DNA from 2 places in the Exiguobacterium sp. SH5S13 genome. Region 1 is predicted to be linked to the other one. Evidence: predicted binding sites of a transcription regulator. Region 1 holds the regulator's gene; the other holds the start of a gene.
What was found. The regulator LexA, encoded in region 1, represses DNA repair genes until DNA is damaged. The targets are predictions, from matches to a motif close to CGAACATATGTTCG.
Positions count from the first base shown of each region.

Region 2: a site for LexA is predicted at 2,093-2,106, ahead of EVJ30_RS12975 (YolD-like family protein). Genes of this name have one in related genera too.

Region 1 covers NZ_SJUS01000002.1:188,393-191,809, forward strand. The annotation lists gene glnA (type I glutamate--ammonia ligase) at 1-512, shown strand, start outside; gene EVJ30_RS02425 (metal-binding protein) at 616-1,056, opposite strand; gene lexA (transcriptional repressor LexA) at 1,056-1,676, opposite strand; gene EVJ30_RS02435 (hypothetical protein) at 1,878-2,114, shown strand; gene EVJ30_RS02440 (YneB family resolvase-like protein) at 2,188-2,832, shown strand; gene EVJ30_RS02445 (DUF896 domain-containing protein) at 2,893-3,126, shown strand; gene tkt (transketolase) at 3,326-3,417, shown strand, end outside.
Region 2 covers NZ_SJUS01000028.1:18,305-21,721, forward strand. The annotation lists gene EVJ30_RS12960 (hypothetical protein) at 159-542, opposite strand; gene EVJ30_RS12965 (hypothetical protein) at 705-911, opposite strand; gene EVJ30_RS12970 (JAB domain-containing protein) at 1,303-1,758, opposite strand; gene EVJ30_RS12975 (YolD-like family protein) at 2,130-2,471, shown strand; gene EVJ30_RS12980 (site-specific DNA-methyltransferase) at 2,763-3,417, shown strand, end outside.

The DNA of each region.
Region 1 (3,417 bases):
CAGCTGGTATCCTCGAGCATGCACGTGCGTTCACGGCGATCTGTAACCCAACGGTCAACTCGTACAAGCGTCTCGTGCCTGGATACGAAGCACCATGCTACGTCGCATGGAGCGCCCGTAACCGTTCACCGCTCGTCCGTGTACCGGCTGCCCGTGGCCTCTCGACACGTATCGAAGTACGTTCGGTCGACCCGGCGGCGAACCCGTACCTCGCGCTCTCGGCCCTCTTAGCTTCTGGTCTTGACGGCATCGAGAAAGACTTGAAAGCACCGAAACCGATCGACAGCAACATCTACGTGATGGACAAGCCAGAGCGTGTTGCGAACGGCATCGACGATCTTCCGGCGACACTCTTCGACGCACTCGAAGTACTCCGCGCCGACAAAATCGTCATGGATTCGCTCGGTGACCACATCGGCGAACACTTCCTCGAGTTGAAAGAGATCGAGTGGGACATGTTCCGCACGCAAGTGACGGAGTGGGAACGCGATCAGTACATGACGCTCTACTAAGTCGAATGAACTTGAAAAAACGCTCGATCCAGTTTCTTGGATCGGGCGTTTTTTTAGTCAAAACAAGCGACCACTCGCAATTGAGTGGTCGCTTGTTTTGCGATTAGAACGCACGTTTGAAAAATGTGGACGCATAGTCGAGTGCCGTATGGAGCGTCGTCGCGAACACGAGACCGAGGAAGAACGGGATGCCGTTCAAGTCGAGCCACGTCTTCACAACCGCTTCATACGAAGTGAACGTAAGGATGAGCGCGAGCGGGAAGCCAAGGTAGATGACACGAATGAGATCGCTCAACACCGGCAAGTGCGACAGCGGAGACCGGTGCGGCATCAGCTTCACGTAAGGGAGCCAAAAGCCACGCAGCGGTCCCCACCGATAGTATGCATCCGATTTCAAATCGAGGTCCGGGGAGAGCCAAAACGTCCCGATAAGCGCACCGAGGAAAAGGGTAGTCGGGATATCGACATCAATAAAAGGCGTGGCAATCGCTAAAGCACCGATTGCCACGAGGTTCGTACGCGTATGTGTCTTGCCGCTAGCCATTAATGGATCGTCCGGTATACACCGATGACCTTCCCTAAAATGGATACGTTATCGAAATACATCGCCTCAAGTTCATCGTTCTCCGGCTGGAGTCGGACTTTCGACGCCTCTTTGTAGATCCGTTTGACGGTCGCCTCACCCTCGTCCGTCATCGCGACGACAATCTCTCCATTGTCTGCCGTGTTCTGTTGTCTGACGAGTACGCGGTCTCCGTCGAGGATTCCGGCGTTGATCATCGAATCGCCAGAGACGGAGAGCATATACACGTTATCCGAACCGACGATATGGGCCGGGAGCGGGAAGTGTTCTTCCACGTTCTCGATCGCCGTGATCGGTGTTCCGGCCGTAACTTTCCCGATAACCGGGACGTACATGACCGTCTCACGCTCCTCGATAGACGGGGCGTCCTCGCTCAACACTTCGAGCGCACGCGGTTTTGTCTTATCGCGCCGAATCAATCCACGTTTTTCAAGACGGTCCAAGTGACCGTGCACGGTCGAGCTCGATGCGAGACCGACGGCTTCACCAATTTCTCGGACTGACGGCGGATAACCTTTCGTCCGAACTTCAGCTTTTATAAAATCAAGAATCTGTTGCTGTCTTGCTGACATTTTTTTCAATGGATTTCACCTCGTTTATGTCGAATAACCTGCGAACGCATCCTATTCTTTATGGATTTATTTTAACACAAGAACATATGAGCGTACAAACATTCGTTCGTTTTTTCTTGACCGAACAGAAGTTCTTGTTTTATGATAAGGACAGATAAAACGAACAGACGTTCCTAAGAACGCATATTCTTATATTTGGAGGCGGTTCAAATGAAAGATACAGTCAATGGATTCATATTGGTCGGAATGGTAGTGCTCGGGATGTTCGCCTTTTACTTAGTCGGCGAGTTTCGCCAAGGCGGGACTGTGGAGCCGAAAGTGATGACGGTCGAAAGAAGTATCGAACAAGAAGTTGCGTTCAACGAAGCAGAAACGCTCGAAGCCCAGCTGTTAGCGGAACGTGCGGAAAAAGAAGAGCGGAAAACGACTTGGTTCGCTGCTGAATGATCGATTTGGATTGCGAACACCCGCTCATCCTGTGTATCGTAAGAGGATGACTGGAAAGAAAGGAAGTGACGAGATGCGAGTCGTCATTTATTGTCGCGTATCGACGAACAAGTCAACTCAGGAAACCTCGCTCACGAGGCAAGAAGCAGAATTGTTACAGATGGCCAAACGTCTCGATGCGGAAGTGATCGATGTGATCACCGAACAAGAGAGCGGATTTGAGGTCAATCGGACGGGTCTGCTCGATTTGTTAGAGCATGTGTCGGCGTCAAAGCTCGATGCCGTGCTCGTGAGCGATGACAGTCGCCTCGGCCGGGGGAATGCAAAAATCGCCATCTTGCATACGCTCATGAAGCATAACGTCCGGCTGTTGACGATGCAGTCGTCCGATGAATACGTCGTCTCCGACGCCGAGAAGATGGTGCTTGAGATTGTCAGCGTCGTCGAGGAGTATCAACGGAAGATTCATAACGCCAAGATATCGCGCGGCATGCGCCGTGCGGTCGCGAATGGGTTCAACCCGCAACGCAACATTCAGCACCATGACCAAGGGGGACGGAGCCGGATTGAAGTGCCGATCGAGGAGATCGTCCAACTCCGGGAGCGGGGGCTCACTTTCGCCGAAATCGCGGCCACGCTCCGTGGATTCGGCTACGAAGTCTCGAAAGCGACTGTGAACCGTCGCTATTTGGAACATGTGGCAGTGCCAGAAACTTGATTCCTACGCCCTGATTTTGTACAGTAGAACTACAAATTCAGTAGAGAGGGGGCGAACCTCATGTTAGCACCCGAACAATTGGAGCGGATTAACTTCCTCGCCAACAAGGCAAAGACAGACGGCTTGTCACAACAAGAGATGGACGAGCAACAAGCGTTACGTCAACAATATTTAAAAGCGTTCCGTCAATCGTTCAAATCCCAGATGATGGGCATGAAAGTCGTCGATCCGGAAGGCAACGACGTGACACCAGAAAAACTAAAAGACGAACAGAACCGACACCGTTCTGAATGAACTCGAATGCACATCCTATTTCGTATAGGATGTGCATGTTTGTTATACACGAAGCTCGATAAGGTTCGACCATTCCCTCGAAAACAGACGTATGGAAGTAAACGATTCCAATCAATGTGACATACTATTTAATTAGTTGTGACACACGATTGAGTGTGCTAAAATATGACGGGTAGAAACTTTCTTAACAACAGAGAGGATGAAATTAGTGGAAACAACTACTAAAGAATTATTAGCGATTAACTCGATTCGGACGCTCTCGATTGATGCTGTCCAACAAGCGAACTCAGG
Region 2 (3,417 bases), on a different contig from region 1:
TGACGTTGCTCTTACGCTCCGTGCCTCCCGTCAGAAAGGGCCAGGAACATAGAGATGCGGCAATCAGCCAGCAGCTCTTGTTATCGGGCCGTCAGGGGGGCAGCGGTGCGATGAGCGACTTCGCCAATCGGCGTTAGACGCTCACGCATGAGCCCGGATCACCATTCTTTCTCCCATGCCCCGTCCTCGGACATGCCCCAATCCTCAAACCGATACTTGATGAGCCAATGGACATGCATCACTTCATATTCGAATACACCCTTGGATAGCTCGGAGACGACAAAGCTGACGTCTCCATTCGCCACCACCCATGTCCCGTATAGATATACTTTCTTGAGCGGACGCTCTTCTGCGTCCAGGTAAATCAATACCCGGAAATAGGGCGAGTTCCGTCCGTCATCGAACCGGACGACCTTCTCGACGCAATAGTTCTTGTCGACGACACGCATCCACTCGGGATGTTCCATCAATTCCGAGAATACCGTCCGGACGAACGGGTCCAATCCCGCGAACGCATAGTCATCAAGTAGCCCCTCGTCCATCACGTCTCATCTCCTTCCGGTTCTCTATAGACCGATTCCCCGTAAAAAGCCAGTTCAGTCCTTGTTCATGAACTTATAGAAACGAAGACTCTCGAAAATTGTATACATGTATACACGTATACAAATCTACATGTATACATGTATACAAAAGTCTGTGTATTCTTATGTACGACGATTCCGTCGAAGCATATTCGTATCGAAAAAGACGGTGAGGTGGGTCAAGCGTTCCCCTTCCTTCACATCACAAAGAAGATCCATGCTCACGAGTTTTAAGTCGTCAAAATCTTCTTGAAGCCGGTCAGGAAGGCGTCGAAGCAATACCTCCGTCATCTCGTCCATCGTCTGTTGATCTAGTTGGTAGCTATCCATCTGAATCATCCTCTCCTGTTGATAGCCTCATGATACCTCGCATCCAAGAAAGCAACATCTCGGCTTATTTCACGTAAGCCCTGGTGTTATTTCAAACAAGCCCTAGGGCTTGTTTAGAAAACATAGTCATTTTCAGTAAACAAACCGCGTTTTTACTTCTATCGTTTCATCAAAAAAACTCTTTACGAGACACGTCAAAATACTATCCTATATCTACTCACGAACCACTCCGTTTTCGTCATACGAAAACGACCCTTTTCCCGGATCCCGCTCTATGGATCCAGGCGAGAGCAACGCGAGTCGCCCGTCTCGTCAAAGAAAAACGCACGTTTTTCGTCCTTGCCCTTACCGGACGGACCGGGACCGGTCCCCCGGCCCCACTCCATTCCATTCAACCCATGTAACCTCGCTGTTTCATGCTGACATACGACTCGTCCGCACCGAGGATGAGATGGTCGAGCACCGGGATGCCGATAAGGTCCCCGGCTTCATGTAACCGTTCGGAGACAAGGATGTCCTCCCGGCTCGGGGTCGGGTCTCCGCTCGGGTGCTGATGACAGACGATGAGACATGAGGCATTGTTTAGAATCGCGCATTTGAAGACTTCCCGTGGGTGTACAACGCTCGAGTTAACGCTCCCGACGTGCGCCCGATGGACACCGATGACCCGGTTTTTCGTGTTGAGCATGATGACGAGGAACACTTCACGGTCGTCGTCCCCGATGAACGATGACCCGATTTGCCGGGCACTGTCCGGAGAGTGGATGATGGCGTGCTCGAGGGCGACCATTTCCTCGCGAACCTCTTGTTTGATACGGATGACCTCGATGATGGCTGATAGTTCCATGATGGTTTGTCCCCTTTCGGATAAGCTGTCCTCAGAACGAACACCGTTGTGCGTCCTGTTGACGGAAACGAAGCGAGCGTCGGGAGACGGTGCAAGGGCGACCGTAGGGAGAGCCTCAAAAAAATGCGTAGAGCAAACAGAGGTCCAGGCTTCCGTAGCCAACGAGCGAAAAGCCTTGCTTTGAGCCTAAAGCGAAGGAAGACGGGCCGGAGGGCGCGTCATTTTTTTGACGTCCCTTGCACCGACGACCAGCGAGCTAGAGTACGGAAACAGGACGCACGGAACACCAATCACGAAAAAGGCTGTTCAAACGAGATAAATTGGGTATAAAATAAGAACGAATGTTCGTTTTATTAAAAGGAGTGATTGTGATGACGATATATCGCGATCGGGGTGAGCTGAAATGGATCCCGTTCCTCATGCCCGAACATAAGGCGTTGCTGACAAAGTACTATAAGGAGATCCAAAAGATTGAGATGCCAGATGTCGATGAACAGGTCCTATCGGTCTATGAGAATGTGCTGAATGACGCAATTTTCAGCGGAGATATGGTGGAAGTGAAATATGTGGGGGAGCGGGAGATAAAACGATTCAAGGGATTCGTGCACCGGACCAACTATTTGGAGCGGACTGTTGAGCTGGCCAATCAACGGGACGGGATTATTCATGTGCCGTTCGAGGCAATCATTCACGTGGAACAATCGATGGACTAACGCCCTGCGGTTGTTCGAAGTTTGCGTCACGAAACGAAGTGTCGCTCCTCGACTCTCCACTTTTTTCTGCAATGCTAAGTGTTTAAATATTTGATTAAACGGTCGATAACACTTAAATTGAACCATTGAAATCCCTTGGGAATTATAAGGATTTCATAGTTATTAATTCTTCCAGAAAAATGTTTTTTGAGTTCGAATGAAAAAATGCACATTTTCTTAAAAAAAGAAATACAATGTAGTAGCAAAGTTTTTATAATAATAAGGTTTATTTATACTTCAGGAGGACTATCCATGGCTTCAATAGATGATTTGTTAGAGGAAATAAGTGACACTCGATTAAAGCAGAGGCTCCAGTCAGAATATGAGCGTCTACTACACAGAAAGAAATTTGGCCTAGTTTTTGAAAATCATATCCCAGACTTAACTCCTTTGTTCAACGTACCAATTCACAAAGGGTCTAAGGTTTCTCCTAGAGACAGTAAAATGGACAAGGTTTATAGCGTTATGAAAATAGAAAGAGAGATAGCACATTGTTTTAATCACAATACAAATGAAATCTCTACCTTTGATTTGTCTGAATTGGTAGTGGTGGCTCAGTTTGGTGATCCTATTTTTCCGACGTTAAAATCAATGGATATTGTAGAAAATGCCCCTGACAGTCAAACTTGGCATTCTCTTATCGAAGCGGATAATTATCACGCTCTACAATTACTAGAATATCTTTATCCTGGTAAAGTGGATTGTATTTACATAGATCCCCCTTACAACACAGGAGCGAAAGATTGGAAGTACAACAACAACTATGTGGATTCAAGTGATAGTTGGAGACACAGTAAGTGGTTGTCTATGATGAAGAAGAGATTGGTTCTTGCAAAGAAGCTTCTTGCAGATGATGGAGTTCTTATTACGACAATTGATGATAATGAATATGCACACCTGTGGATGT